Regions from separate parts of the Massilia sp. TWP1-3-3 genome, predicted to be linked through region 1. Evidence: predicted binding sites of a transcription regulator. Region 1 holds the regulator's gene; the other holds the start of a gene.

Region 1 (15,778 bases):
ATTGCCGACGTTAACAACTTTTTCTAACAGAATGATTTGCATATGAGTTCTCCTTTATCTGCCAGCGCTTAAGCGTGGTGCAGATCGGTGTATGGCAGCAACGCGAGGTAGCGGGCGCGCTTGATTGCGGTGTCAACCTGGCGCTGGTAGTGCGCCTTGGTACCGGTCAGGCGTGCTGGCATGATTTTGCCATTTTCCTGGACGAAGTCTTTCAGCGTGTCGACGTCTTTGTAGTCGACCTGTTCTACGTTCGCTGCCGTGAAGCGGCAGAATTTCTTACGCTTGAACAGTGGGTTCTGTTGTTTGCGTTTTTCTTTAAGCTTGAGCTTGTTCTTGTCGAATTTTTTACCGAATGCCATTTGAGGCTCCTGTATTTAAAATGTATCGTCGCTTAAGCGGCGGCACAGAAATCAATGATGTGAAACACCAGGCTTTTGCTGCTGCGGTTCTTCTTTGCCAAAAATCCCGTGAACTGGTGCGCTGCGCCTAATTCGGCCTGGCTGAACCTGCCTGAAATCTCGCCCGCTGCAACAGCGGCAATTTCAAACTCGGTCAGCCTGGGCACCCCTGCTTCGACCTGCTGCGAACTGTGCATCAGGGTGGCGGACACGATGGGCACGCCGGCCGGGGTGTAGCGCAACACATCGCGCTCGCCAATCAGGGCTACGAACTGGAGTTGATTCACCGAGGTGGCATCAATTCGCGTTCAGGACTTTCAAACAAAAAATTACGCTGCTGCTTGAGCTGGGGCTGGAGCTGCTGCGGCAGGAGCCGGAGCTTCCGAGCGGTGGCTCTTGGCTGCGTCTTCACGTTGTACCGATTTCATCATCGGCGATGGCGTGGTTTCAGCCTTCTTCATGCGAACGGTGAGGTGACGCAGCACCGCATCATTGAATTTGAACGCGGTCTCAAGATCAACCAGCGTCTCGTTGTCGCATTCGATGTTCATGCAGATGTAGTGCGCTTTTGGCAGCTTGTTGATCGAGTAAGCCATCTGACGACGACCCCAATCTTCAACACGGTGAATGGAACCACCGCGCGTGGATACGCTGGCTTTGTAGCGTTCGATCATCGCCGGGACTTGCTCGCTTTGGTCCGGGTGGACGATAAAGACGATTTCATAATGACGCATGCATAACTCCTTAGGGACGTTTAAACAGATGCCCACCTCGGCGTCAAGACGAGTGTGGGAAGGGAAAGCCGGCAATTATAGCGCGAGATGGCGCCGGCTGGCAATGCCCTTGTTGCTCCCTCAAAGTCCGGGGATGAAATCGTGGTCAAGAAGTCGGCTTGGGCAGCCTGGCATGGCCGCCGGCAAAGCCGATCTCTGATCGCGTGAGGCCGCCTGCAAGGGCTACTTCGCTGATGAAATCTTCTTCATTCGCTGAAATTGACACGTCAAAGTGCAAATAATTCAGGCAAAACCGCATTTAATACTTGCGCTGAGCGAAATACTGTACAAAAATACAGTCTGTTTATACAAACAGTCTCTTATACCGATGATCAAGCTCACACCACGTCAAGAACAAATCCTCAACCTGATCAAGGACGCGATCGACAACACGGGCTTTCCACCGACCCGCGCCGAGATTGCCAACGAACTTGGCTTCAAGTCGGCCAATGCGGCCGAGGAGCATCTGCAAGCGCTTGCGCGCAAGGGTGCGATCGAAATTTCACCGGGCACGTCGCGCGGCATCCGCCTGATCGGCGCCAGCCTGGACGTGATCCCGCTGGTGCCGGCCTCGCTGATGATGTCGCTGCCGCTGGTCGGGCGCGTCGCTGCCGGCTCGCCCATCTTGGCGCAGGAGCATGTGGAAGCCACTTACAGTGTCGACCCGGCGATGTTCTCGTCCAAGCCTGACTTTTTGCTCAAGGTACGGGGGTGGTCGATGCGCGACGCCGGCATCATGGACGGCGACTTGCTGGCCGTAAAAAAGGTCGATACGGCCAAGAACGGCCAGATTGTCGTTGCCCGGATCGGCGAAGACGTCACCGTCAAGCGCTACAAGAAAACCAACGGCATTATTGAACTGCTGCCCGAAAATCCCGATTTCAAGGTCATCCGCGTCGACCCTGAAACCGACGACTTCGCGCTCGAAGGCCTGGCCGTCGGCCTGATGCGCAGCTGGCACTAACAGCAACCATTCCCGCAATCTACCCCGGGGTAGATGTTGTTTGACTGTGGCTACTTGACCATGCGGTTGTGCTCGGCAACGTAGGCGTCGGTGGCGTCGCGCCAGACGGCGTAGTCGGCCAGCAGCAATTTGGAGGCGATGCGGGCTTCTTCGACGATGCGCGCCTGCACGCCTTCGAGGTGCGTGGTGGCGGTGGCCATTTCGTCTTTGGTGAGCAGGTCGGCAATGTCGGCAGGGATGCGCTTGGTTAGGGGCGTGGCGGCGTTGATGTTTTCAACAAAGCCGTTGTAGCACAGCTGCCAGGCCTGGACTTTGGCGGCGACGGCGGCAATTTCATCGTTCACTTTCGACATGGCCGGGATCCGCGGCACCGGACAACGGTACTTGCCTGACTTTAAGTCAGCACCGTCGTACTTCGACATCCAGTAAGCGATCTCTTCTTTGTGGGCTTCGCGCCGCGTCATCATCTCCAGCGCGGCAAGCGCCGTCTTGTTGCCCTTCGCGGCCGACTTCTTGAACCATGACTCGGCCTTGACCAGGTCCACGCTGCCGGCGTCGCCGTATAGATACATTTCGCCAACGTGCAACTGTGCTTCGGCGTTGCCGGCGTTGGCGGCCTTGGTAAATAACTGCAAGGCTTGCGGATAATCCTTCTTGGCAAAGAGCGCGTTCGCGCTCGACAGGTCATCGGCTTGCGCCGCGCCGCACAGCAACAGGGTCAGGCAGAACAGGGTTTTCTTCATGTGTTAGCAGTCTTGCGCAGTAGGATCAAGCCAAGATGATAAACCGGTTTTGCGCTTTCAGTTCAATCCGCTTCGCCATTGACGCGCATCATCCGGCGCCGCAGCGCGCTGCCGAACGGTACAGGCATGCGCGAGCCTGCACCTTTCACAGCGTCGGCCATCAGCCGCACCTCTTTCTCAGGGCCGGTAGTTGCGGCGCGCGGCGCGAATTGCGAGCAGCATCTCGGCCGCGCTCTGCTGCTTTGACAGCGCGCCCGGCGCCATGCCATACAGCAGCGCGTCGGGCGCAGCCGCTGGCTTGGGATGGCGCGCCGCTTCCACCAGCCCGCAGATCACGCCGGCATTGGCGGCAATCGCCACGCTATCAAATCCTGCAGCGCCATCATTGTCCGCTCCGTAGCGCCGCTTCATGTCGGCCAGCGCCTGCTTTGCGCCGAGCTGCACGCTGGCGATCAGTTTTCCGCCATTGTCGAAAATCTGCTGGTCGAACGGCATGAACAGGCGGCTCTCGCAATCGGTGTGCGCTGTTTCGATGGCAAATGCGGCGCCAGGCGGCTGCTTTTGCGCGATGCCCGGGTGGGCGGCATCGGCCTGATAGACCTGGTCGAAGGCACTCCCCTTCAAGCCTTTGACAACCACGCGCTCCAGGCCCGCGGCGCGCATGCCGGCGTTGACCTTGGCAAGCGTGGCTGCATCGGCCACGCTGTCGCTCGGCGCTGGAAAATAAGGACTGTTGATCGATTTGCGCCACGCGGCGTGCTGCCCGCGCATCTCGCCAAACAGCGCCAGCGCGAAAGCGGGCGGCTGCTTTTCCAGGCTGCTGAAGTCGTAATGCATGCGCGCCATGGTAAAGAGCTGCTTGCTGTCTTCGAGCTGGGCCGGATTGGCCGGGTCGGGGGCGACGAATTGCGCCTTGATCGCGCGCGCAGCGCGCTGGCCCTTGAGCGTAGGGCTCGACGCGGCCGCGCACGCGAGGAAAATGTCGCTCGGCTCGGGCCAGTTGTCGCTGTCGGCTCGCTTGAGCTGCTGCTCGAGCTGGGCGCTTACCTGGCGCGCCGGGCTGTTGCGCGAGGCGACCTGCACCCCGGCCTGGTCGAGCAGCGCGGTCGACGTTTCGGCATAAAAGCCGGTCTCGCAATCGATCAGGCGCGTGTCGTAGTTGTAGGCGGCGCGGCCCGCTTCGTCCGGCAGCCAGCCTTCGCTGCGGCTGCGCGGATAGCGGGTCGAGGAGGTGAGCAAGCCGTCGGTGCTGAAGACAAGCGACGTCAGGTGGATCGCGCGCGTATTGTCGGTGGCCGAGATCGGGAAGAACAGGTAATCGTCATCGGCGGCGTTGGCCAGCGGTGCGCCAACGAGCGCGATGAAGGCCAGTACACCTGCGGCAACTGGCCGTGCGGCGAAACGGAAAACGGTATTCGGGCAAAAAGGAATGATATTCTCCTGGGAGGAATGACAAGGTGCCGCCTTTGACAACGGACAATCTTGCCTAGAATAACATCTTTCTTATTAAAAAATAATCCCCGACGCTGTCATTTCGCCACTATTTTTCCCTATGCGGCTGCGGTGGACGGCGCGTCCCGCAAAGCCTCGCCAAAGTCGGCCAGCAGGTCGTCGATATCTTCGATACCGACCGACACCCGGATCAGCGATTCGGCGATCCCCATGCTGGCGCGCCGCTCGGCGCCCATCTCGAAAAAGATCGTGTGCGCCACCGGAATGACCAGCGTGCGCGTGTCGCCCAGGTTACTGGCGGCGATACCAAGCTTGAGCCGGTTCAGGTAGTCGAAGCAATCGATGCCTTCTTTCAGCTCAAAGCTGAACAAGGCGCCATAAGCTTTGAACAGGCTGGAGGCCAGCGCGTGCTGCGGGTGCGACGCCAGGCCGGGATAATGTACGGCGGCCACGCGCTCGTCCGCTTCCAGCATGCGCGCCAGCGCCAGCGCATTGGACGAGGCGCGCTCCATGCGCAAGGCCAGCGTCTCGGCGCCCACGGCGATGTGGTGCGCCGCCTCGGGCCCCAGCGAGGCCCCAAAGTCGCGCAAGCCCTTGGCGCGCAATTGCACCATGCCCCACATCGGCTGCGGCTGGCGCTTGTAATTGGCCGCGATATTCGGGTAAACGCTCCAGTCATAGACGCCGGTGTCGGTCAGGCTGCCGCCCAGGGCGATGCCATGCCCGCCGATCGACTTGGTCAGCGCATTGACCACCAGGCCCGCCCCCACCGATTTGGGGCGGAACAGGTAAGGCGTGGTCATGGTGTTATCCACCACGAACAGGATGCCGCGCTCCTTGCACAGCGCGCCGATGCGCGCCAGGTCCGCCACCTGCGTGCGCGGATTGGCGATGGTCTCGACAAATACGATGCGCGTCGCCGGCGTCAGCGCCGCCTGCACGTTGGCCACGGCGGTGGCGTCGACAAAGGCCACGTCCACGCCCTGCCCCGCCGCCGTCTGCCACAGGCTGTTGGTGTTCCCGAACAGGAAAGCGGACGACACCACATGGTCGCCCGCCTTCAGCAGCGCCTGAAATACGGCGCCGATGGCGCCCATGCCGGTGGCAAAGCAGATCGTGGCCACGCCGTCTTCCATGCGCGTGACCTTGTCCTCTAAAGCAGCAATGGTCGGATTGCCCTGGCGGCCGTAGCGAAAGCCCGGCTCCTTGCCCTGGAAAACCGACGCCAGCTGGCGCGCGTCGGTGTAGCCAAAAGCGACCGAGGTATGCACGGGCTTGTGTAGCGAGCCGTGTTCGATCGGCTTTTGCCGGTCGTTGTGCAAAATCGTGGTCGTAAAGCCGTAGGTTTTTTTCTGGTTTTGCTCGCTCATGAAACTCCTTACTCGGCCGTGGCCAGGTTCAGGTTCAGCTGGGTGCGGGCCGCGTCTTCCAGCGGCGCGTCCTTCGGATGATTGCGCGCGTATTCCAGCTCGTTGAGGTAGTCCACCGTCACGTCGCCGGTCACGTAAATACCGTCAAAGCAGGAAGCTTCGAAGTTTTTCAGTACCGGGTTGACGTCCGAGATCGAGCGCTTGAGGGCGTCCACATCTTGGTACACCAGGGCGTCGGCCGTGATTTCGCGGCAGACTTCCTCGGTGCTGCGGCCATATGCGATCAATTCGTCGCGCGTTGGCATGTCGATGCCGTACACGTTCGGGAACAGCACCGGCGGCGCGGCGGAAGCGAAAAACACATTGCGCGCGCCGGCCTCACGGGCCATCTGCACAATCTCGCGGCTAGTGGTGCCGCGCACGATGGAGTCGTCCACCAGCAGCACGTTCTTGCCCTTGAATTCGGAAGCGATAGCGTTGAGCTTCTGGCGCACCGACTTGCTGCGAATCGCCTGACCAGGCATCAGGAAGGTGCGGCCGATGTAGCGGTTCTTGATGAAGCCTTCGCGGTATTCGACGCCCAGCTTGAGCGCGAGCTGGATCGCGGCCGGACGCGAGGAGTCGGGAATCGGCATGACGACGTCGATCTCGCCGTGCTGGAATTGTGCGCGCACCTTGTCGGCCAGGTACTCGCCCATTTTCAGGCGCGTGGCATACACCGAGGCGCCGTCGAGAATGGAATCGGGGCGGGCCAGGTAAACATACTCGAACGCGCAGGGATTGAGCGATGGATTGTCGGCGCACTGGCGCTCGTGGAGCTTGCCGTCGTTGTCGATGAAGACCGCTTCGCCCGGGGCGATGTCGCGCAGGAAGCGAAAGCCGATGCCTTCGAGCGCGACCGACTCGCTGGCGACCAGGTATTCGTTGCCCTGCTCGGTCTCGTTGACACCGATGCACAGCGGACGGATGCCGAACGGATCGCGAAACGCCAGCAGCCCGTGGCCGGCGATCTGCGCAACCACGGCGTAGGCGCCGCGCACGCGGCGGTGCACGGCCGCGACCGCCTTGAAGACGTTGTCCGGGTCGAGCGTCATGCCGGTGGTGGACTCCTGGATTTCGTGGGCCAGCACGTTGAGCAGCACCTCGGAATCGGAATCGGTGTTGATGTGGCGCCGGTCGTTGCGGAACATCTCGGACTTCAACTGGGCCTGGTTGGTCAGGTTGCCGTTGTGGGCCAGCGTGATGCCGAACGGCGCATTGACGTAAAACGGCTGCGCTTCTTCTTCGCTGGACGAGCCGGCGGTCGGATAGCGGCAGTGGCCGATGCCGGAATTGCCTTGCAACGAACGCATATTACGCGTGCGGAACACGTCACGCACGAGGCCGTTGGCCTTGTGCATGGAGAACATATTGCTATGACTGGTTGCAATTCCCGCCGCATCCTGACCGCGATGCTGCAACAGCAGCAAGGCATCATACAAAAGCTGGTTGACGGAATTATGCGAGACGACGCCGACGATGCCACACATGGTGCGCTCCTAGAGACTGACTGATGATAAAAAACTTAAAAGTTCACGTGCTGCGACAGGGCCGCAGGAAGAAAGGGTTTGACGGTGCGCGCCCCGGTTTCGGCCATCGGGCTCAGTAGCGCCTGGGTCCAGAAATCTTGCTTGGGCAAGGCGGTCATGCCGGCCACGATTACCGCCGCCAGCACAATGACAATCCCGCGCGCCAAGCCAAACAACCCGCCAAGTCCGCGGTCGGCCAGGCTCAAGCCACTGGCCTTGATCAGGGCATCGACCGCCAGCATCAACAGCCCCATCAACAGGCGCACGCCGATGAACAAGGCAATAAAGGCGACAATCAAGCGCATTGCGGCGCCCGGTATCACGTCCGGCAACAGGGGAGCCAATTGCGCGCCGAACATATTGGCAACGACAAAGGCGACGATCCAGCTGACCAGCGACAGTATTTCCTTGACCAGACCGCGCATGGTGCTGATGACGATCGACGCTGCCAGGATAAAGATGACCAGGTAATCGAAAATCGTCACGCCGCGCAGTTCCCGTCAGTCATGTTGTTATTAATGGGAGACGACGCTGGCCGACAGGCCCATTTTGGCCAGCTTGGGGCGGATCTTGTCACCCTCTTCCTTGCTGAACGGGCCGACGCGCACCCGGATCAGTTCGCCATTCGGGCTAGCGCCCTTTTTGGTAAAGGAGGCGACCCCTGCCGCCTTCAGTCTGGCTTGCAGTTCGTTGGCTTTGTCCTGGCTGGCCAGTGCGGCCACTTGCCAGACGATTTTCTGGCTGATTGGCGCGGCCGGCTTGTCTTCCAAAATCGCCATGGCGCGTTCGTCTTCGGTCCTGGCGTCCGGCTTGGCTTCGGCCAGCTTGACGGCCGGCTTGTCGACAGTCCTTGGTTCGACACGGGCCGGCTTCGGGTCCGGCTTGACTTCGGGCTTGAGCTCGGGCTTAGGATCGATCTTCAGGGCGGGCTTAAGATCGGGCTTAGGATCGCTCTTCAGGGCGGGCTTAAGCGCAACCGGGCGCACCTCGGCCACCTCGCGCGCAGGCGGTGCCGGATCGGCGGGGGGGACGAAGGAATTCGGCGGCGGCACAATCACCTCGCTTTTGTCGAGCGTCTCGGCAGCGGCCACAGGGGCCGGCAGCGGTTGTGCGGGCGCCCTGTCCTTGGCGGGAATACGAATATCGATGTCAGTGGCGAGCGGCTTGGGTTCGGAGTCGAGGATCATCGGCAGGCCAACAGCGACCGCCAGCGCCAGTGCGATGGCCCCGACCAGGCGGCGGCGCGCGCGTTTTTTCTCGGGCAGCACCGGGTCAACTGCGGCGCGGCCATCTTTGGTGCGGCGGGCGGCAGGCTCGCCTGCGCTGGAAGCGCGCTTGGAACGGGCCCGCGCCCCGGCTGCGGCGTCATCGTCACGGGCGACGTAACTGCTGTCTTCGTCGGCAGCTTCTTGCTTGTTTTTATTGAGGAACGAGAACAAGCCCATGCGTTTTTCTTTAATGAAGTGAGGTTTTTCGGGCTGCCATCACGCCGGCGACGGTGTAGAAGGAGCCAAAGACCACAATTCTATCATTCTCCCCGGCCCGGCTCATTGCATTTGCAAAAGCTGCGGCCGGATCGGCAAAGCCGGCGACCGTGCGTTCGCCCGGTTTGGCGTCGCCCAGCGGCAATTGGCCGAGGCGCTCGACCAGGCTGGCCGCGCTGGCCGAACGGGGCGACGGCAGATCGGCCGCGCACCAGTGGTCCACGTATTGCGCCATGGGCGCGATCACGCCGTCGATGTCCTTGTCTTGCATGACGCCAAACACCGCGTAGGTGTAAGGATGAAAACCCATATTGCCCAGGTTTTGCGCCAGCGCCGCGGCGGCGTGCGGGTTGTGGGCGACGTCCAGGATGACGGTGGGACGCCCAGGCAAGACCTGGAAGCGCCCCGGCAGCTCCACCACCACCAGCCCGGTGCGGATATCCTGCGCGCCGACCGGCAGCTCCAGGCGCAGCACTTCCAGCGCGGCCAGCGCGGCCGAGGCGTTAAGCAACTGGTTGGCGCCGCGCAGGCTTGGATAGGCAAGCGAATTGCGGCGCTGCTCGCGTCCGCCGTAATTCCACTGCTGCTTGTCGCCCGAATAATTGAAGTCGCGCCCCAGCAGCCACAGGTCGGCGCCGATCGCCTCGGCGTGCGCCACCAGCGAGGCGGGAGGGACTGGGTCGCTGCAGATGGCAGCTTTGCCGGGGCGGAAAATGCCCGCTTTTTCAAAGCCGATTTTTTCGCGCGTGTCGCCCAGGTAGTCGGTGTGGTCGATGTCGACCGAGGTGACGATGGCGACATCGGCGTCGATCACGTTGACTGCGTCAAGCCGTCCGCCCAGGCCGACTTCAAGGATGGCCACGTCCACCTTGGACCTGGACAGCAGGTGCATGATGGCCAGCGTGGTGAATTCGAAATACGTCAGATCAATGTCGCCGCGCTTTTCTTCCACCGCGTCGAAGCTGGCGACCAGCGCTTCGTCGCTGGCCAGTTCGCCGTTGACGCGCGCGCGCTCGTTAAAGTCGAGGAAGTGCGGTTTGATGTACAGGCCCACCCGGTAGCCGGCGCGCAGCAAGATTGCCTCGAGCATGGCGCAGGTCGAGCCTTTGCCGTTGGTGCCGGCCACCATGATGACGGGACAGGCAAAGGCAAGGCTAAGGCGTTCCTTGACGGCGCGCACCCGCTCAAGGCCCATGTCGATATGGACTTCGGCGTGGCGCGATTCAAGCAGCGCGAGCCAGGCGGGCAAGGTGGTGGGAGTGGTGGGAGTGGTGGGAGTGATGGGAGTGGTGGGAGTGGTGGGAGTGGTGGACATGAGGAGAACCGGAGGAAGATATTGGCGGCTCATGGCGCAATGCGGACTTTGTCCTTTTGCGCCCTACGGTGCACTGCTGGCCGTAGGGCGCAAAAGCGAAGCGCATTGCGCCATGCGTGCCCGGATAAAACGAATGTTATGCGATCACTTCAACAGCCTGATCCTGCAGCAGCGCCAGCAAATGCGCGATTTCGTCGCGCATCTTGCGCCGGTCCACGATCATGTCGACCGCGCCCTTGGTGACCAAAAACTCGGCGCGCTGGAAGCCTTCAGGCAGTTTTTCGCGCACGGTGTTTTCAATCACGCGCGGCCCGGCAAAGCCGATCAGCGCCTTTGGCTCGGCAATGACCACGTCGCCCATGAAAGCGAACGAGGCCGACACGCCGCCCATGGTCGGATCGGTCAGCACGCTGATGAAAGGCAGCTTTTTCTCGGACAGCTTGGTCAGCATCGCGGTCGTCTTGGCCATTTGCATCAGCGAGAGCAAGCCTTCCTGCATGCGCGCGCCGCCGGTGGCGGTGATGCAGATGAACGGCACCTTTTGCTCAAGCGCGACCTGGGCACCGCGCACGAAGCGCTCGCCGACCACGGAGCCCATGGAACCGCCCATGAATTCGAATTCAAAGCAGGCCACCACGACAGGCAGGCTCATGATGGACCCGCCAAGGACGATCAGGGCGTCGGTCTCGCCCGTCGCTTCCATTGCCGCCTTGAGGCGGTCAGGGTATTTTTTGCTGTCCTTGAACTTGAGCGTATCGACCGGCAGCGTTTCCTGGCCGATTTCGTAGCGCCCGCCTTCATCCATCAAGCCGTCAAGGCGCGCGCGCGCGCGGATGCGCATATGATGGCTGCATTTGGGGCAAACATGGAGATTTGATTCGAGGTCGGTACGGTACAGTACGGCTTCGCACGATGGGCACTTGACCCACAAGCCTTCCGGCATGGTTTTACGGGAGGCAGCGTCGGAGCGCTGGATGCGGGGGGGCAGCAGTTTTTCTAACCAACTCATACATTCTCCTTCTGCGGCGATCTTCAGTGGTCGTTAGTTTAGCCTTTAAGCACCTGCTTGTCGAACATTAGCAAGGAAAAATTGCAATTATAATAACAATACCCGCATTAAACCATGCGAAATACGCCCCACCGGCTGGTTGGACACCATGACCGGCCAGCAGTTCACCCATTCATCCGCCGCGAACGGCTTGAGCGCACTTACGTTAAGCTTGCTGACATGAACATACTCTCCCCGAAAAAACTGCTGCGCACGAAATGGACGGCAGTCATCCCCGACAACAAGGAAAAGCACTTTATCGTCACCGCCGTGGTGCAGGCCGACCAGCCAGACCAAACGCCGGAGTGGATCGACCTTGAAGCGGTGCACAGCGGCGTCACGCGCCGGATCGGCTGGCGCGAATTGCGCGACGCATCGCTGTGGCGTCAGGGCTGGACCTGACGCCTGCCGCTGCCGAAGCTACCGAAGCTACCGATGCTACCTGCGGCCACGACTTTCTCAATTCCCGCGTCGTAGCGCCCGTTCGGCGCCCGTTCAGCGCGCGGCATCGAGCGCACTGCGAATGCCGGCCACAAAGCTTTGGACCGCGTCGAGTACCTGTTCTTTTGGCGTCGCTTCGATTTCCTGAATGATGCGGCTGCCGATCACCACCGCGTCGGCCACGGCCGCCACCGCCGTTGCCGTGGCCGCGTCACGGATGCCAAAGCCGACGCCGATGGGAATGCTGACGTGTTCGCGGATCGCCGCCAGGCGGCGCGCCACGTCTTCGGTGTCGATGTTGCCCGCGCCCGTCACGCCCTTGAGCGACACGTAGTAACTAAAGCCGCTGCCGAACTTTGCCACCTGTGCAATGCGCTCGGGCGTCGACGTGGGCGCCAGCAGAAAGATCAGGTCAAGGTCGTTGGCGCGCATGGCGGCGGCGAATTCTTCGCATTCTTCGGGCGGGTAGTCGACGACGATGGCGCCGTCGGCGCCGGCCGCGCGCGAAGCTTTAATGAAGGCCTCGGTGCCCATGCGTTCGATCGGGTTGGCGTAGCCCATCAGGACCACCGGGGTGCTCTGGTTGGTTTCGCGGAACTGGCGCACGTATTCGAGTACGTCCTTGGTGCCGATGTTAAATTTCAGGGCGCGCTCGCAGGCGCGCTGGATGACCGGGCCTTCGGCCATGGGGTCCGAGAACGGGACGCCCAGCTCGAGGATGTCGGCGCCACCGGCGACCAGCGCGTGCATCAAGGGCACCGTCATTTCAGGGCCGGGATCGCCGGCGGTGATGAAGGTGACCAGGCCGGTTTTGTTCTGGGACGCGAGGGCGGCGAAGGTAGGAGTAATTCTGGACATATTAAGTAGCTTTCTTGATGAATGGGGAGAGATCCGTAGGGCGGAAAAGCGTCAGGGCTGGGCGCCCCCCTTTTTCGCCATGAGCCGTCGAAACGCATGGCGGAAAAGGGGGGCGCCTAGCCCTATCGCTTTTCCGCCCTACGGTTGTAAGGTTGTACGGTTCGTGATCCGTCTGGCTCTAGCTGAAATCAAGCCCCATTCGCTCGGCCACCGTGTGCATGTCCTTGTCGCCGCGGCCCGACAGGTTGACCAGAATGAGCTTATCCTTGGGCAGCGTGGCAGCCAATTTGGCCGCATACGCCAGCGCGTGCGACGACTCCAGCGCCGGGATGATCCCCTCGATGTGGCAGCAGTCATGAAACGCCTGCAAGGCTTCGTCATCCGTCACCGACACATACTCGGCCCGGAACGAATCCTTCAACCACGCATGCTCCGGCCCCACGCCCGGATAATCCAGGCCCGCCGACACGGAATGCGTTTCAATGATCTGCCCATTTTCATCTTGCAGCAGATAGGTGCGGTTGCCATGCAAAACCCCGGGAAAGCCCGCCGTGAGCGAGGCCGAATGCTTGCCCGACTCCAGCCCTTCGCCGGCCGCTTCCACCCCGATCAGCTTGACATTTTTTTCGTCAAGATAAGGATAAAAAATCCCCATGGCGTTCGAGCCGCCGCCGATGCAGGCCATCACGTAGTCCGGCTGGCGCCCCGCCAATTCCGGCATCTGCACCAGGCATTCTTCGCCGATCACCGACTGGAAGTCGCGCACCATCATCGGATACGGGTGCGGCCCGGCTACGGTGCCGATGATGTAGAAGGTGTTCTCGATATTGGTGACCCAGTCGCGCATCGCTTCGTTGAGCGCGTCCTTGAGCGTCTTGGACCCCGATTCGACCGGCACCACGGTGGCGCCCAGGAGCTTCATGCGGTACACGTTTTGCGCCTGGCGCTTGACGTCCTCGCTGCCCATGTAGACCACGCACTCGAGCCCGAAGCGGGCGCAGATGGTGGCCGTGGCCACGCCGTGCTGGCCGGCACCGGTTTCGGCGATGATGCGTTGTTTGCCCATGCGGCGTGCGAGCAGCGCCTGGCCGATCACGTTGTTGATCTTGTGGGCGCCGGTATGGTTCAGGTCTTCGCGCTTGAAGAAGATTTGCGCGCCGCCCTGCTGCTCGGACCAGCGCTTGGCGTGGTAGATGGGCGAGGGACGCCCGACGAAATGCTTCAATTCATACCGAAATTCGTCGAGAAATTCTGGGTCGTGGCTATAGCGCTCGTACGCCGCGCTCAGTACAGCGAGCGCGTGGCTCAGCGTTTCGGCGACAAAGGCGCCGCCGTACGGGCCAAAATGGCCGCGCGCGTCGGGGAACTGGTATTCGGCAGTCTTGAACAGGGGTGCGGCCGGGGCGCGCTCAGGTGCTTCTTTCATGGTGTCTCTCGCTTTTAATGATGGTGTCGGCAGCCCGCACCGCCGCGGAAAACGCGGCGATTTTACGGGCGCATTTGATGCCCTTGCTTTCTTCGACACCACTGCTGATGTCGACCGCATAGGGACGTACGCTTACCACCGCGTCAGTCGCGTTTTGTACGTCCAAGCCACCACTTAAAACGACCCGAGGCGCGAGTTCTTTTGGAATGAGAGACCAATCAAAGACCTTTCCTGCGCCACCGTAGGCATCGACATAGGTATCGAGCAAAAGGCCCGAGAACAGTCGGCTGGCGGCGCGGTACTGCTGCTCATATTCTAGCAAATCGGCGCCGCTCGTGTCGGGCCGGACGCGAAACACGCGCAGGAAGGGCCGGCTCACGGCGCCGGCGATGTCGGCGCACTGCTGCGCGGTCTCGTCGCCGTGGAACTGGAGCTGGGCAAACGGCGCTGCAGCCGCCACCAACTGCACCTCACGGGCGCTGGCGTTGACGAACAAGGCGACGGTGCTGACAAAAGGCGGCACCTCGGCCATCAGCGCGCCGGCCTGCGCGGCAGTGACGAATCGCGGGCTCTTGGGATAAAACACGAAGCCGAGTGCGTCGGCGCCTGCGGCAACGGCGGCGCGGACGTCTTCAGGGCGGGTCAGGCCGCAAATCTTGATGCGTGTGCGTAGCATGTTTAGAACCAGGGTAATGGGCTGGTCGCGTCTTGCGGCAGTCCCCACTTGGGATCGTAATCGATTTTGGCCAGGTACAGGCCGTCGGGCATGAAGGTGGGCGCGGCCTCGCCGCGGTCGCGCCCTTCGAGCACGTCGCGCAGCCAGGCCGGCGTGTGCCGCCCCTGCCCCACATAAATGAGCGAACCAATCAGGTTGCGCACCATGTGGTGCAAGAAGGCGCTGGCGCGCACCGTGAAGACGATCACTTCGCCATGGCGCCTGACGTCCACCGCGTGCATCTGCTTGACCGGCGTTTTGGCCTGACATTGGGAGGAACGAAAGGCGGAAAAATCATGGGTGCCCACCAGGCATTGCGCCGCTTCGCGCATCAGCGCCACGTCGAGCGGGCGAAAGGTCCAGCCGGCGCGGCCCACCAGCAAGGGTGAACGTACCGGGTTGTTAAACAGGACGTAGTGATAAGTGCGCGCAAAGGCGGAAAAACGGGCGTGGAATTCATGTTCCGGCAGGACCGGCAGTTCGTGCGCCCAGCGCACCGCGATCGAGTCGGGCAAAAAGGCGTTCACGCCCCTGACCCACGACTGCTTGTCGCGCGTCAGCTCCGTGTCGAAGTGGATGACCTGTTCGAGCGCGTGGACACCGGTATCGGTGCGCCCGGCACAGGTGGTGGACAGGGGAACGCGCGCAAACTTTTCGAGCGCGATTTCGAGCCTGTCCTGCACGGTATGTTTGTCTGGCTGCTTCTGGTACCCATTCCAGGCGGTACCGTCGTACTGGACACCAAGTGCTATCCGTTTCAATGTATGTCCAGTACCTTCAGTGCGTCAGGCCAGCTTGGCGCGCATATCGTTGGCCTTGCTGATCTGCTCGCCGCTGCCGCCCTTGATCACTTCGTCGAGCAGTTCGCGCGCGCCTTCCTTGTCGCCGATTTCCTGGTAGGCGATGGCCAGATCGAGCTTGGTCTCCATCTCCATGTGCATGGCCGACAGGTCGGCCGGGCTTTGCACCAGGGTGTCGCCGAAATCGGGCAGCGTGTTGCCCGACTCCTCGTTCGGCAAATCGAGATCGATACCCGACATGTCGAACTGCGGCGCAGCCTTGGTCGTCGACAGCGGCAGCTCGAAGTTCATCGCGTCCAGGTCGAGCGCATGGTCGGCATGGGCCGGCGTCGCCACTGGCGTTGCAGAAATATTGAAAGCATTGGCCAAGTCGCCCATGCCGCTCAGGTCATCCTTGGCTGCGTATTCGGCCGTGAAGTCGTT
Region 2 (15,778 bases), on a different contig from region 1:
CCGTGCTCCTGTTCGACATCGACAGCGGTCGCCTGATCGACGTCAACCCCAAGGCATGCTCGCAGTTCGGTCTGTCCGAGCGCGAATTGCTCGCGCGCCGCCTGATTGACCTGTGCCCTCCCGTCCAGCGCGACGGCACCCCTTCGCAGCAATTGATGGACCATTTTATTGCGCGCGTGTGCAACGGCGTGCTGCAAGTGTTCGAGGCCGAGTTCGTGCATAACAGCGGGCGCCTGATCGAGTGCGAACTGCGCCTGGTGATCATGCCCACGCCCAGTGGCCGCTTGATGCACGTGCGCCTGATCGACGTTACGCGCCGCAACCAGGCCGAAAAGCTGCGCAAGGGCCAGGGCCAGGTGCTGGAAATGGTCGCGCGCGGCGCGCCGCTGACGGCCACGCTGGACCAGCTGATGCTGCTCATCGAAAGCCAGTCCGACGGCGTCATCTGCAGCGTGATGCTGCTCGACGACGACGGGATCAAGCTGCGCCCGGGCGCGGCGCCCAGCCTGCCCGCCTCCTACATGGCGCTGCTGGACGGCGTTGCCATCGGTCCTGACGTCGGCTCTTGCGGCTCGGCCATGTTTCGCAAGGAAGCGGTGATCGTCTCCGACATCTCGACCGATCCACTGTGGGCGCCCTACCGGGCATTGGCCGCGCCCTACGGTTTGCGCGCCTGCTGGTCGACCCCGATCTACCTCGACCAGCAACAGGTGCTGGGCAGTTTCGCCATGTATTACCGCGAAGTGCGCTCGCCCGACCAGGACGACATGCGCCTGATCGAAGTGGCCACGCACCTGGCCGGCATCGCCATCGAACGCACGCGCCGCGAGCGCGAACTGAACCAGCACCGCGAACATCTCGAGGAACTGGTGGCCGCGCGCACGGCGGCGCTGACGGCGGCGCTGGAGACACTCTCGCTCACGCAAGACGAACTGGTGCGGCGCGACAAGCTGGCCGCGCTGGGCGCGCTGGTGGCCGGCGTTGCGCACGAACTCAATACGCCGATCGGCAACAGCCTGGTGGTGGCCACCACCATGGCCGAACACGTGCAGCAGTTGGCCGATGGCGTGGCGGGCGGGCTGCGCCGCTCCACGCTCGAAAACTATCTCGCGCGGGCGCACGAGGCGGGCGACCTCCTGGTACGCAACCTGCACCGCGCCGCCAAGCTCGTCACCACTTTCAAGCAGCTCGCAGTGGACCGCACCACGTCGCAGCGGCGCGATTTTTCGGTGGCGGAGCTGATTGAAGAAGTCGCCTTGCCGCTGCGCATAGCGATTCGCCAGCGGCCGGTCAGCGTGGAACTGTCGATCGCGCCCGCACTGAACGCACCGACCATGGACGGCTACCCGGGTCCCTTGTCGCAAGTGCTGAGCAACCTGTTTGAAAATTGCCTGGTGCACGCCTTTGCGCCGGACGGGCACGGCACCATCCGCATTGCGGCCTGGCCGGTGGGTGAGGACCAGGTCAGCATCTCCGTGGCCGACGACGGCGCTGGCATCGCGCCCGAACTGGCCGACCGCGTGTACGATCCGTTCTTTACCACCAGGCTAGGGTCCGGTGGCTCCGGCCTGGGCTTGCACGTGGCCCACAATATCGTCAGCGGCGTGCTGGGCGGCCATATCGCGCTGCACAGCGACGTTGGCCAGGGAAGCTGTTTTACGCTGCTGCTGCCGCGCGTCGCGCCGGACGCCAAGGCGCCCGCTTGATCTGCACCCATGTGCGGTGCTTGACTTGCGGCGCCAACAGGCTATGCTCGGCTTCAATGATGAAATCTTTCTCCTCGCTTGGCGCCCTCACCCTGCTTGCATGTATCAGCGCGGGCGCGGTGGCCGGTCCCGCGCCCTGGTACACCTGGCGCAGCAAGCTCGACGGAAAGCAGGTCTGCGCCCAAACCGCGCTCGGCCCAGGCTGGGAAAAGGCACACGGCCCATTCAAAGATAGCCATTGCACAAAGCTGGCGTACACTCAATAATACCTTGAACAGCATTGCCCTTTGAGGAGAGATTCAACACGTCGTCCGTAGCATCCATTCAAACTGAGGAGAAGTTAATGTTTACGAATCCCGAACAATTTGCATCCGCCACCAAGACTCTTTTTGAACTCCAGATGATGACCTTTAACGCCCTCACCAGCAAGGCGGTCGAAGGCGTGGAACAGGTCGTTGCCTTGAACATGGCGACGGCAAAAAACTCGGTGGAAGGGTCGATGGCGGCAGGTAAAGAAATGAGCCAGGCCAAGGATGCCAAGGCCGCCATGGCTGCGGCCGCCGCGCACGCGCAGCCGAACGTGGAAGGAGTCGTTGAATACGGCTCCCAGCTCAAGGTCATTATCGACGACATCCACACCGAATTTACGAGCGCGGCCGACGCCCATATCGCCGAAGCGAAAAGCACGCTGTCGGCCCTCATCTATGATGTGACTAAGAACGTCAAGCCGGGTTCGGAAAATGCAGTGCAGATCATGAAGGCCGCGATTGACAATGCCTTCCAGGGCTACGAGCAAGTCACCCAGGCCACGCGCCAGGCGGTCCAGGTTGTCGAAGACCAGATTGCAAAGGCAACCGAACAGGTAGCGCCAAACGAGAAGCGGGCGAAAAAAGCAGGATAGGCTGGTGCAGGCGAAGCTCAGTCGCCGAGATCAACATCAACATTGACGCCAGCATCAACATTGACGTCAACATCAACATTGACGTCAACATCAACAGCAAGCCATGCCGCTGCGCATTGCGCGCCAGCGGCATGGCCTGTTTCAAGAAAGTACGCCCCCTGCCACCAGTCCGCCACACATGACCACGAACAGCATGATCAAGGTAGTGCGCTTGCGTGCCGGCAGTTGCGCCAGGTACGTTATGGTTGGTGCTCTCATGTTTTCTCCCGCTAGTGTGATTGTTGTGTGAGAATTCGATTACTTTTTCACCGGAACGTTCGGTTGATTCAGGAGGTCCAGCACCTCCTCGGTAGTGGAGCGAGGCCCCTGCGAGGCAGCGATGGTCTTTTGCGGGCGGCCTGCACGCGGCTTGCTGCGCTCCGTTTTTTCCACGGCCGGGATGATCTCGCCGCCAACGCTGGTGCGTAAAATCGTCGCCAGATTCTGGGCTTCGGCGCGCACGTCGCCCGTCACGATCCTGTTTTTGACCGTCAGGTCGGCCAGCGCCTTGCTCGACACGCGCAGGCCGCTCACTGCCAGCAAGCTGGTTGCCACGACGTTGTCCGGGTCAAGCTCCAGCACTTTTTTCGCATGCGTGATGGTCTCCCCGTATTCGTGGCAATCGAAGCTGACCTGGGCAATGCGCAGCCAGGCGGTCTTCTCCAGCGGGTAAGCCCGCGTAGCGATTTTCAGGGTGGCGACGGCAGCGGCGCTCTGACCCAACTTGAGCGCGCTGTCGGCCTGCTGCAGCAAGGTGGCCATGGCAGGCGGCGCGGGCGGCGCCGGCGTGGTCGATGCGCAGGCGGCGAGCACCGCAACGCATGAGAGGCTCATAAGAAATTGTTTCGCATTCATGGCAGGCCTCGAGTTGTAGTCCGAAGTCTATTATTGGTTCCCGAAAAAGCACGGCGATTGCGCCTGATCAATGTACCGGTGCGGCACGCTTCATTTCGGAAAACAAAAGCGACACCGGGCGGACAATCGGAAGGAAGCAAGAGAAAGATCATGGCGATCTCGTGCAGTTTCTTTCTAATTAGGAACGTGGTTCCCAATCAAGGAGTCGAACTTGCACGCTTCCGACGACAAACCCTTTCCGCTCGCCCCAACGAAGCGGTCCCCGCAGCCCAGGCGCACCGTCAGCAAGAAAGACTTCAGCCTGCCCAAGCCGTATCGCCGTCAATTGTTCAGCGAAGAACCGGAGCGACTGACCCGCTTGCAAACGGCGATGCTGACCTTGGGCGCGCTGCTCGTAGCCGCGGTGCTTGCAGTGCTGGCCCTGCTGGCGCAGGAGAGCGATCATTCCCCGGACGGCAAGGTCATCGTGGCCGCCGCCCGGCTCGAGACCGTGGACTCGGTCGAAGCCCAGCTGGCGTCTTTACCCCCGCCTGCCGCGCCGGCTGAACCGCCCGTTCCGCCAGCGTTGCAGCATGAGGCGCGCACTGCCGGCATGCTGCCGACGCAGACGCCGGCCACACGCATGCACCCGGCGACCAAGCCGAAAGCGAAAGCCAAGGCCAGGCAGCCCACCCGGCTCGCCGGCGCGCCTAAAAAACCAGCACTGCACGGGCGCGCCCTGGCCGCCCTGCTCGAGCGCGAGAAAAAAATCAGGCCTGCGCCGATGAAACCGGCACCCCGGGAACCCACGCTGACGATCCCTGCGCCCGATCCGGATGTTGCCCTGATCGCGGCGATCTTGCTGCTCACGCCAGCGCCCCTGCCCGCCTCGGCGCCGGCGGTGGCGATGGAACTGGCCGGGCGCGCTCAGGGAACCTGCATGCCCGTTACGCCCAAGGACCACGGCTGCGCCGAATTGCACAAGTTGAAACCTTGACCGGCAAAAACCACAGCGCGCGCGAAAAGAGGGAATTTTCTGGGCTTTGCCGGGGTCAGAAGTTATACTGTATATAATCACAGTTAATAGAGAAGTCCGGTAGTGCAGATGCGCAAAGTGCTTGAAAACGAGTTTTACTATCTCGATAATTTCCATCGGGTGCTGGAATGGATCGCCGAGCGTTACGACGACCTGCTCCTTGACGATGAGCGCGCCTTCATCGCCCTGTTCGCGACCCTGCCCCAGCCTGCGCGCGCCCTGCTCGTGCGCATGGTCATGCGCAAAGGCACATTATTTCGCGCTAGCAAGCTCAACTACGCTGAAATCGGCTGCCCGGTCGAGGCCGCGCGCCATTTGCTGCCCACCGGCTGGGTCTCCTGCGACCCGGTCATGTCGCTCGACGAACTGTTCGACCTGCTGCTCAAAGACGAGCTGGCTACCGTTTTCCGCCTGTCGTTGCACGAAAAAGGCGCCCGCAAGGCCGAGCAGCTGGCAGCGCTGCGTACCCAGTTTGACGATGCGCGCGCCTTTTCGCACTGGTGCCGCGACTCCACCGACGTGGTCTACAGCATCCTTGTCAAACCCCTGTGCGACCGCTTGCGCCTCATTTTCTTTGGCAATCTGCGCCAGGACTGGACCGAGTTCGTGCTCTCCGACCTAGGTGTATTCAAGTTTGAAAAGGTCGACTTCAGCGCACACTCGCGCGGTTTTCGCCATCGGGGCGACGTCGACGACTATCTCGCGCTGCATGGCTGCAAGGAGCGCTTCGAAGCTGGCGAGGCGCTGGACGACGTGCTGCATTCCCTGCCGCCAGAGGCGTTTGACAATGACTGGATCGACAGCCGGCGCGAACGGCTGCTGTTCCAGATCGCCCAGCACGTTGAAAAGCAAAAGGACTGGGCCGGCGCCATTGATTTGTACACGCGCTGCCGCTTTCCCGGCGCGCGCGGCCGGGCCATCCGGGTGCTGGAAAAAGACGGTCAATACCAGCGCGCCCATACCTTGCTCACGCTGGCCCAAAAAGCGCCGGAGAGCGACGCCGAACGCCAGCAGCTCGCGCGCATCGGGCCGCGCCTGGCGCGCCGGCTTGGCCACGAAAAAGCGCCGTCGCGGCGCAACCCGGCGGTGCAGCGCCTGGACCTGCACCTGCCGATGCCGATGCCGCAGGAAGCGTGGTGGGTCGAAGGCGTGGTGCGCGACCATCTGCAGCGCGACGACGCGCCCGTCTTCTATGTCGAAAATGCGCTGATCAACGCGCTGTTCGGCCTGCTGTGCTGGCGCGCCATCTTCAGCGCCATTCCCGGCGCATTTTTCCACCCTTTCCACCGCGGCCCGGCAGACCTGTTCAGCGCCGATTTTTTTCCGCGGCGCGAAGCGGCGTTTCGGGCATGCTTGGCTGAACTCGACACCGACGCCTATCGCGCCGCCATCCGCGCCACCTATGCCGAAAAATGCGGCATCCAGTCGCCGTTTGTGACCTGGGAAGCGCTCAGCGCCGAACTGATCGAGATGGCGCTCGACTGCATCCCCGCGCTGCACCTGAAAAAATGGTGCGAGCGCATCCTGCTCGACATCAAGGCCAACCGCACCGGCTTTCCCGACCTGATCCAGTTCTGGCCCGCCGAGCGGCGCTACAACATGATTGAAGTAAAAGGCCCGGGCGACCGCCTGCAGGACAACCAGATGCGCTGGATCGAATACTGCGCCGCGCACCAGATGCCCATTTCGGTGTGCTACCTTCAGTGGTCCGGGCCGCCGGTTTGAGCTACGTCGTCGCCGTGCGCGCCCTGTGCGAGTTCACCGCCAAACAGGGCGACCTGGACTTGCGCTTTACGCCCTCGCCCACCGCGCTCGAAGGCATGGCCGGCCACGCCGTCGTCACCGGCCGGCGCGGCGCCACCTATCAGACCGAAGTGAGCCTGTCGGGCGAACACGGGCCACTGCTGGTGCGCGGGCGCGCCGACGGCTACGATCCGAACCAGAACCTGCTCGAAGAAATCAAGACCTTTCGCGGCGACCTGGCCAGCATGCCCGACAACCATCGCCACCTGCACTGGGCGCAGGTGCGCGTGTACGGCCACTTGCTGTGCCAAAAGCTCGGCCTGGACCAGGTCCACCTGGCGCTGGTGTACTTCGACATTGGGCGCCAGAGCGAAACCGTGCTGCGCGAGCTGGCAAGCGCGCAGACGCTGGCGGCGCTCTTCACCGGCCTGTGCGAGCGCTTCGTTGCCTGGGCCGAGCAGGAACTGGCGCACCGCCTGGCGCGCAACGCCGCTCTGGCCGCGCTGCAGTTTCCCCATCCGGCGTTTCGCCCCGGCCAGCGCGACCTGGCCGAAACCATCTTCAAGGCCAGCAGCAGTGGACGCTGCGTGATGGCGCAGGCGCCGACCGGCATCGGCAAGACGGTCGGCACGCTGTTCCCGGTCCTGAAGGCCGCGCCACAGCACAAGATCGACAAAGTGTTTTACCTGGCCGCCAAGACGCCCGGGCGCAAGCTGGCGCTTGACGCGGCGCGCTCGCTGACGGGCGACGCGGTTCCGCTGCGGGTGCTGGAACTGGTCGCGCGCGACAAGGCGTGCGAGCATCCCGACAAGGCTTGCCACGGCGACGCGTGCCCGCTGGCCAAGGGCTTTTACGACCGCCTGCCGCACGCGCGCAGCGCCGCCGCCGCCGCCGGCATGCTCGATCGCGCCGCGCTGCGCGACGTGGCGCTGGCGCACGAGGTATGCCCCTACTACCTGGGCAGCGAAATGGCCAAGTGGTCGGACTTGATCGTGGGCGACTACAACTACTACTTTGACCTGGGCGCCCTGCTGTACGGCCTGACGCTGGCCAACCAGTGGAAAATCACGGTGCTGGTGGACGAAGCGCACAACCTGGTCAACCGGGCGCGCCAGATGTATTCGGCCGAACTTGACCGGCTCGCCCTGCGCGCGGCGCGCGCGGGCTCGCCCAAGCTGGTGCAGACAGCGCTCGACAAGGTCGCCCGCAACTGGCCGGCCGCGGGCAGCGCCGCCTACGAAGTGCTCCCCGCGCCGCCCGAAAAACTGCTGGCTGCCCTGCAGGGCGCCAGCGCCACCATCACCGACTACCTGTCGGACAACCCGGCGCCGATGGACCCGGCCCTGCAGCGCTTTTATTTCGACGCCATGCATTTTGCGCGGCTCGCTGAACTTTTCGGCGAACACTCGCTGTTCGACGCGAGCATGGTCGACCCCAAAAACACGCGCCTGTGCATCCGTAACATCCTGCCCGCGCCCTTTCTCAAGCCACGCTTTGCGCTGTCGCATTCGACCGCGCTGTTCTCGGCCACGCTCAGTCCCTGGAATTATTATGGCGACGCGCTTGGACTGCCAGACAACAGCGCATGGGTCGACATCGCGTCCCCGTTTGCGGCCGAACAGCTCACCGTTCACATCGTCGAGCGCATCTCGACCCGCTTTCAGCACCGCGCCAGTTCCGCCGCACCCATCGCGCGCCTGATCGCGGCGCAGTACGACGCTATGCCCGGAAATTACCTGGCGTTTTTCAGCAGCTTCGATTATCTGGAACAAGTGGCCGCGCAGTTCGCGCAGCAGTTCCCGGGCATTTCGACCTGGCACCAACCGCGCCGCATGAACGAAGCGCAGCGCGACGATTTTCTTGGCCGCTTTACGCTTGAGAGTCGCGGCATCGGTTTTGCGGTGCTGGGCGGCGCCTTTGGCGAAGGCATCGACCTGCCGGGCGCGCGTCTGATCGGTGCCTTTATCGCCACGCTGGGACTGCCGCAAATGAATCCCGTCAACGAGCAGATTCGCCAGCGCATGCAGACCATTTTCGGGCAGGGTTACGACTACACCTATCTGTACCCGGGCATCCAGAAAGTGGTGCAGGCGGCCGGGCGCGTGATCCGCACCGAGAACGACCGCGGCGTGGTCTATCTGATTGACGACCGCTTCGCCCAGGACGACGTGCAGGCGCTGCTGCCGCGCTGGTGGCAAGTTACCCGATCAGCGCCTTGACCTTTTGCAGGCCGCTGCGGCTGACCGGCAGGCGGGTGCCGTCCTTGAGGATGGCGCTGTGGCTGTCCTTGCCCTGTTCGATGCGGCTGATGCAGCCGATATTGAGGATGTACGAGCGGTGGATGCGCACAAATGCGCCGGCGTCGAGCGCGCTTTCCAGTTCGGCCAGGCGCTGGTTCTTGAGGTAGCCCTTGCCCTCCGCATGGATCTGCACGTAGTCGTCCTGGGCCTCGATATAGTCGATTTTTTCGACGCCGATCACGTGCACCTTGGCGCCATCGCGAATCAGGATCCGGTCAAGCGGCTTGTTGCGCGCCAGCGCCTCGCCGACCACGGCGGCCACGGGATCGGGTGCGCCGCCCAGGCTGGTGCGCGCATGCGCGAGTGCTTCATCAAAGCGCTTCTGGCTGTACGGCTTGAGCAGATAATCGACGGCGTGCACCTCGAACGCCTTGAGCGCATACTGGTCGTAGGCGGTCACGAAAATATAGCGCGCCCGGCGTCCGGCCAGCTCCACCACTTCAAAGCCATTCAGCTTGGGCATCTGGATGTCCAGGAAAACCAGGTCCGGATCGCACTCGGTGATTGCCTTGACCGCTTCAAAGCCGTTGGCGCATTCGGCCACGATCTCGATGTCGGCATGCGCGGCCAGGAACTCGCGTACCAGGCCGCGCGCCAGGTCTTCGTCGTCCACGACAATTACACGCAATTTCGCAAGCATCTTCACAGCTCCTTGGTCTCGGCGGGCAGCGCCAGCGCCACCTTGAACAGATTGTCTTCGCGCGTCCAGTTGACGCTGGCCTCATGACCGTACATTGCCCCCAGGCGCTGGCGCACGTTCGCCAGGCCGATGCCCTTGCCCGCAGACGCTTGCGGCAAGTCTTCGTCAACGTCGTTCTCCACCCGCACATGCAGGATCGAGCCGACCCGCTCGGCATGCAGACGCACGGCCCCGCCGCCGGGCAAGTGGCCGATGCCATGCTTGACCGCGTTTTCCACCAGCGGCTGCAGGATCATCGGCGGCAGCAGGCAGGCACCGGCGCCTTCCACGATGTTTTGCGTGACCTGCAGGCGCGCGCCGAAGCGCACTTTTTCAATCGCCAGAAAGTGCATCAACAGCTTGACCTCGGCGTCGAGCGTGACCTTGCGGTGCGCCTCCAGGCCCAGCGTGTGCCGGAAAAATTCGGCCAGCTGCAGCGTCATTTCGCGCGCGCCGGCCGGATTTTGCGACGTCAGCGCGCTGATCGAATTGAGGCTGTTGAACAGGAAGTGCGGGTCGATCTGCGTACGCAGCATGCGCAGTTCGGCTTCTTGCGCGGCCAGTTGCGATTCGAGCTCGCGCCTTTCGGCGGCGCGCGCGCGCTGAAATTCAATGGCCAGGTAATGCGCGACCGACGTCAGGCAGTACAGGATCACGCCCAGGCCAAACACGGTAAAGCGCGCCGCCGGCCCGAGCGGCACCAGCAACTCGCGCCACAGGCTGTTCCAGAGCACGCACAGCATGGTCCACATGGCGCCCGACACCATGGCCGAGAATGCAAACACCAGCACGATGGCGAAGGCATTTTTTTCCGCCAGCGGATAGGCGCGGCACAGATAGTACGACGAGAAACCGGCGGCGCAGCCATAGAGCAGCGTCGCCGGAATCGCAAACACCAGGCCATTGACCCACCCGGCGCCAGTGGCACTGACCACCAAAGCGGCAAAGGCGATGCCGAGCATCAGCCACGCCAGCAGGTACAGCGCGGCGCCGCGCCGGGTGGACACTGCCCCCTGCGCGCCGTGCACCGTCTGCAGGCCTGGCAGAGCTGGCACCGCTTGCATCAGTTGCGCACTTCCACGCCGCCCATGATGGCGTAGCCGCGGATGACCAGGCGCTTGTTGTTGTGCGGCGCGGTGATGGTCTTTTCATCAAAACCGCCCATGATGGGCGTGCCGTTCAGGGCCACCGTCCAATCGGGCGGCACCTTCAGGGTGATGCCGCCCATCAGGGCGAATACATTGAGCACCGCTTCGCCTTCGATCGACGAGCCGCGCAAGTCGAGCATGCAGCCGCCCATCACCGCCGTTACTTCGCCGCCGCGAAAAGCGGGCGTCGTGATGCGCCGGTCAAATCCACCGAGGATGGCCGTGATGTCCACCACCGCATCGGTGGCGTCGTCGTCCTTCGACTGCATGCCCAGCATGCGCCGCCCCGTCACCGCCTTGCAAATGACAGCCGCGCCGAGGAAGATGATCAGCAACGGCCACAAGGCGCGCATATTGATATGCATGAAACCGAGCCGGTTGATCGTCATGACGGCACCGACGCCAATCAGGATCGCGCCGACCAGAGCACCGTTGGGAGACTGGGTGTCGAGCAGCTTGATGACGCCGAACAAAATAAAGGCTGCCGGCCAGAACGCCACGGCGCGGTGGAAGTCGAAGATGTCAAGGTTATCGAGCAGGAACAACACACCCATGCCGATGACGAACGCACCCAGGATCACCTGGCTTGGGATGCTGCGCTTGCCGTCACGCTTGCCGTCACGCTTGTTGATATCACTTTTCATTGCCATACTCCTCGTTGGGGGCAAAGCGCTTCCTGATGATCGGTTCGAGCACCATCGTCACACCACTGGCGATGATCACGAAGGGCCAGCTGTTGCCCCAGGTCAGGCCGTACATGTTTTCAAACACGGCAAAGATCCACAAGCCGATGAACAGCTCCCACAAGCCGCTCGTGAAATGCTTTGCCGTCGGATAGCCGATCATCTTGTTAATGCCGAACACCACCAAAAGCAGCGGCGAATAATGCCACATGCCGCGGAACTCGACCAAATTCATCTGGTCCAGGAAAATGCCAAGGCCAAAGCAGATCAGGACTACGCCCCACATCAATTGCTTGCGCCATTCGTACGAAGTTTCGGGTTTCACGCTACCTCCTGTTGAAAGAACAGGATCAAGATACATGGACAGGATGGCAAGGGAAACCGGGATTCGGCGAATGGCGTAAAGCTGCCGGTGAATGACGGGCAATTCGGCGAAAGACGCACTGACAGCTGCCAAACAGCCGCCAGACAGAGCACAAACGGCATCGATCGACGCAAAAAAGCCCGCATCGTTGCCGATGCGGGCTTTGCCAGGACGAGGCAGAATTACGCGCTCATCGCAGGCTGGTTCTTCACCTGTTTGAAATATTTGCTTCTGGCCACTGCCTGCTTGACGGCTTCACGCGCGATGTTGGTGCGCTAAATGTCTTTTTTTTCCGCTTTGCCGCGTTGCTGGGCTTCGTCTTTATTTCCGATACGCTTGGTCATGGTGGTTTCTCCTGTTGTCGATTTTATTTACGTGGCACTGGACATCAAGAACGGCTGGTGGCCATTTTGAAGTCGGAAGGAGCGAGGCCCCATCCAAGCTGGCGCCGAATTTCTTCGGGCGACGGCGGCGGTTTCGGGTCGCGTGAGCGACGTTCGAGGTAAGCGCGCACGACCTGCTTTGGCGGATGGTTAAAGCTAGCCATGACAACCTCCATTCTTATCCAGTGTAGTTTGGTCCATCGCGGTGGCTTGCGCTGGCTTGCAAAATTGGTGCCGATACTCGAGGCGACCGGCTAACCTGCTGAAGAAGTCTTTCCGCAGGTTTTGCTTCTGCGGCTCCTCATTCACCCGGCTTCATCATAAGGCTGCGCACGCAAGTCAACCGTACGTTGCCACACACTACGCGCACACTGTTTTTGCGCTGTCGATATTTTTTACAACATCGCAGAAGACCAGCACTGACGCGGCTAACTTTCACGCGCCCTCCTCGTCAGCGCATGCAGGCATGATTACTGCCTCCTGTCCTACAACGACGGGAGAAAACATGGTAAAGCTTGCGCAATCGCTTGTGATAATTGTCCTGGCAATCGCAGCGCCTGCAGTGGCCAGCGACGCGGCGGTGCGCCAGCTCGGGGTCAGCGGCGCGCTGTTTTCTCTGTCCGCCAGTGGCCCTGTGCCTGACACTCCAAACACATCGGACGCAGCGGACGCAGCGGACACCAGCGTGCGCAGCGTGACAGCGCAGATGCGCCACGCGCCGCGCAAACTGGCGCAGGCGGGCGCGCCGGTGCACGCGCATCCCGTCGGACCGGCCACGCCGCCACTGCCCCACGTCAGCACCGGCGGCACCCCGGTCAATGTGGACGGCATGGCGGCCGCCGCCGGCGCCTCGGGTGTCAGCGGCGCGGCTGGCGAACAGCAATACGTTCAAGTGGTCGGCGCGGCGATGGCGGTCTACGGCAAGCATGACGGCGCCCTGCAATCCGGGCCCGTCAACCTGCATGCGCTGTTTTCCGGCGCCGGCGCCGATGCCTGCACGGCCCCTGGCGGCGGCGCAGCGTCGGTCCTGTACGACCAGCTTGAAAAGCGCTGGCTGCTCTCCTGGCTGGCTGGCGCGCCGGGACGGCACGTGCAGTGCATCGCCGTCTCGACCAGCGCCGACGCGGGTGGCAGCTACTACCGCTATGCGATCAACATGGTTGGCGCGGGCGGCGCAGCACTGCAGGTCGACGACGCGCGCATTGCCTTGTGGCCCGACGCCTACTACCTTACCTTCAGCCTGTTCGACAATGCGCAGGGCGGCTATCGCGGCCCGCGCGTCTGCGGCATCGATCGCGCGGCGCTGCTGCGCGGGCGCGATGCGGCGCTCCATTGCCAGGATCCGGGCGCCGCCTTCGGTCCCGCCGTTGCGGCCAGCCTGGAAGGCGAGACGGCGCCGCCGAAAGGCACGCCGGCGCCGATTCTGTCGCTCGATTTTACAGAGGACGGTACCGGCGCGCGATTGCTGCTGTGGCGCTTTGCGTTTGCCAGCGCCAGCATGGGCGAGCCGCTCGCCATTGCCGTGGCGCCGTTTCAGAGCGCCTGCGCCGACGTCGGCGCAGCGCCATGCATCGGCCAGCCGCGGCCCGGGTTGACGCAATTTGCGCCGGGCGACCGGCTCATGCCGCGCGCCGTCTATCGCCACGACGCCGGCGACCTTGGCCGGGTCGGCAACGTCGGCGACGACGCGGGCCGCGGCGCGCTGCTGCTGGCGCACGCGGTGCAGCAGCGCGATGGCGGCACCGGTTTGCGCTGGTACGAATTGCGCGCTCCGCTGCGCGCAGTGCACGTGTACCAGCAAGGCACCCACGCGCCCGACGCCGCGCACGGCGCCCAGGGCAGCATCGGCATCGACCGGGCCGGCAATATCGCGCTTGGCTACGGCGTAGCCGGACCCGACACGCCACCCGGCGTGCGCTATACCGGGCGCCAGCGCAGCGATCCACCGGGCCGCATGCAATCCGAGGAAGTCGTCGTCAATGGCAGCGGCGTGCAGCTTGGCGCGGCGCGCCAGCTGGCCGCCACCGGTGCGCTAACGCTCGACCCGGCCGACGGCTGCACCTTCTGGTACACCCAGCAGTATTTGCCGCTGACGGGACACGCGGCGTGGCGCACGCGCATCGCCAGCTTTAAATTTCGCAACTGCATGTAAATTCGGTTGTCCGGGACTGTGCCAGCAGCTACCATGGCGCCACATCCCTGCTGAAAATGTCCCCATGCGCATTGTCTCCCTGCTGTTTCTTGCTTTCATCCTGTCCGCCTGCAAGGCCGGCACGCTCACCACCGATGAACTGCTGCACAAGCAGGTCTACCAAATGACGCCGCAGGAAGTGAACCGCTACATTGCGCATATGGCGCAGGCCGAGCCCGATCTGCGCAAGCGCATCGCCGCCATCGGCCGCCAGAACATCGGCCAGCCGTACATGCTCAATTTGCTGGGCGAATATCCGTACGAACTGCACGATGCACTGCCGATGTTCAGCCTTGAGCAAAGCGATTGCGTGGTGTTTGCCGAACATACCTACGCGATGGCGCTGAGCCGCTCGTGGGAAGAGTTTTTCTGGATGCTGCAGCGCATCCGCTACAAGGATGGCGTGATTGGCGTAGCCACGCGCAACCATTACACCGAGGTGGACTGGAACGCGAACAACAACTGGCTGGTGACGGACGTGAGCGCCAGCCTTGGCGGCGCCGATGCGATGAGCTATGAGCTCAAGGTCGACCGCGCGCGCTTTTTGCGCATGCGCCACCAGACGCTGCGCGACATTCCCGTGCAAACGAGCCGCGAATGGTATGTCGGCAAGGACAAGCTGGCCCCGGTATTGCCGCAACTGCGCGAGGGCGACCTGGTCAACGTCGTGTCGACGCGCGACGGCGCGTTCTGGGTCTCGCATGTGGGACTGATCGTCATCGGCGCCGACGGCCAGCGCAATTTCCTCAATTCGGCCGAGCCGCAGGTGCGCGAAGAAAGCTTCACGGCGTTCTTCCAGCGCACCGCCGAGCGCGAGCTCAAGAACGCGAAGGAAGGGCGCAACGGCCAGAAGCTGGCGGGATTCAAGTTCTTGCGCTTGAACGACAATATCGTGGTGCCGCCGATGGCGCCGCAGCCGCGCCCGGTGCCGTCCAGCGCCGAGGCGGTTCCCAGGAACTAGCCGGATCCTCGGTCTATACCAGCTTTCAGCGCCAAACCCGGCGCGTTTTCGCGGTCCACATGATGCGCTCGGCCAGGCCGATCTCGCCGCCATTGATCAATTGCGTAACGCGCGCGACGTCGTCCTGGTCGGCCGCCTGGTTGCAGCCGCGCGCGGCCCATTCGGCGGCGGCCACGTGCAGGCACCAGGCGGCGCTCACCACGGCGTCCGGTTCGCGCGTCAGGTCGGGCGCGTCGGCCGCGCCCTGGCGTAAGAAAGTGGTCGCACGCGCATAGCTGTCCTTTCCAGTCAGCTGCAGCATTCCGCGACCACGGTAAAGGTAACCGTCGCCCGGGCGGTCGTTGCCCATGCGCTCGCCATAGACTTCATTGGCCAGTTTTTCGGGGTTGTTTGCATACTCCTCGGGCTCGAGCGGCCCCTGCGGGCGAAAGCGCCGCGGCCACGTTTTGACCAGGCCTTCGGCGCTGTAGCGCAAATTTTCGAACTGCAGCGTCAGCGCGCCAGATTCATGCAGCACCTGCGCCATGAAATGAACCACCCGCAAACGCCTGGCCGAGACGCCGTAGCGCGCCAGCACCGGCTGGCCGGCGACGAAAGCGGCGCGGTAAACAGCGCTGCACTGTGGCGCGAGCCTGGCAAGCTGGTCGAGCGTGACGACAACGGACATGGTGGTTTCCTTCACAGTTCGCTCTTTGATGTTATGAATTTCGCAGCGCGACAGTATCCACCGATGTCAAACCTTCGCAAAATACATCTTCCGGCGCGCCAAGCCCCCAGCAGATATTGAACTGTCGTGCGCCAGGCGACTCC

The links. The regulator LexA, encoded in region 1, represses DNA repair genes until DNA is damaged. The targets are predictions, from matches to a motif close to ACTGTATNNNNATACAGT.
Region 2: a site for LexA is predicted at 4,544-4,561, ahead of ACP7D4_RS20560 (VRR-NUC domain-containing protein). Genes of this name have one in related genera too.

Annotation. Positions count from the first base shown of each region.
Region 1 is NZ_JAFCWX010000013.1:38,364-54,141, forward strand. Features, by position in the region: gene rplI (50S ribosomal protein L9) at 1-42, opposite strand, end outside; gene rpsR (30S ribosomal protein S18) at 69-359, opposite strand; gene priB (primosomal replication protein N) at 392-685, opposite strand; gene rpsF (30S ribosomal protein S6) at 728-1,132, opposite strand; gene lexA (transcriptional repressor LexA) at 1,500-2,135, shown strand; gene ACP7D4_RS14890 (tetratricopeptide repeat protein) at 2,186-2,878, opposite strand; gene ACP7D4_RS14895 (hypothetical protein) at 3,056-4,351, opposite strand; gene ACP7D4_RS14900 (cystathionine gamma-synthase family protein) at 4,429-5,700, opposite strand; gene purF (amidophosphoribosyltransferase) at 5,709-7,229, opposite strand; gene ACP7D4_RS14910 (CvpA family protein) at 7,265-7,753, opposite strand; gene ACP7D4_RS14915 (SPOR domain-containing protein) at 7,784-8,713, opposite strand; gene folC (bifunctional tetrahydrofolate synthase/dihydrofolate synthase) at 8,724-10,067, opposite strand; gene accD (acetyl-CoA carboxylase, carboxyltransferase subunit beta) at 10,204-11,076, opposite strand; gene ACP7D4_RS14930 (TIGR02450 family Trp-rich protein) at 11,296-11,517, shown strand; gene trpA (tryptophan synthase subunit alpha) at 11,611-12,414, opposite strand; gene trpB (tryptophan synthase subunit beta) at 12,593-13,840, opposite strand; gene ACP7D4_RS14945 (phosphoribosylanthranilate isomerase) at 13,824-14,516, opposite strand; gene truA (tRNA pseudouridine(38-40) synthase TruA) at 14,519-15,316, opposite strand; gene ACP7D4_RS14955 (FimV/HubP family polar landmark protein) at 15,341-15,778, opposite strand, start outside.
Region 2 is NZ_JAFCWX010000024.1:63,982-79,759, reverse strand. Features, by position in the region: gene ACP7D4_RS20580 (ATP-binding protein) at 1-1,706, shown strand, start outside; gene phaP (TIGR01841 family phasin) at 2,050-2,607, shown strand; gene ACP7D4_RS20570 (hypothetical protein) at 2,905-3,501, opposite strand; gene ACP7D4_RS20565 (hypothetical protein) at 3,713-4,477, shown strand; gene ACP7D4_RS20560 (VRR-NUC domain-containing protein) at 4,586-6,241, shown strand; gene ACP7D4_RS20555 (ATP-dependent DNA helicase) at 6,238-8,478, shown strand; gene ACP7D4_RS20550 (LytR/AlgR family response regulator transcription factor) at 8,459-9,187, opposite strand; gene ACP7D4_RS20545 (sensor histidine kinase) at 9,202-10,302, opposite strand; gene ACP7D4_RS20540 (LiaI-LiaF-like domain-containing protein) at 10,302-11,030, opposite strand; gene ACP7D4_RS20535 (LiaF transmembrane domain-containing protein) at 11,020-11,394, opposite strand; gene ACP7D4_RS20530 (hypothetical protein) at 11,482-11,712, shown strand; gene ACP7D4_RS20525 (hypothetical protein) at 11,822-11,980, opposite strand; gene ACP7D4_RS20520 (hypothetical protein) at 12,322-13,968, shown strand; gene ACP7D4_RS20515 (N-acetylmuramoyl-L-alanine amidase-like domain-containing protein) at 14,033-14,968, shown strand; gene ACP7D4_RS20510 (glycoside hydrolase family 19 protein) at 14,994-15,635, opposite strand.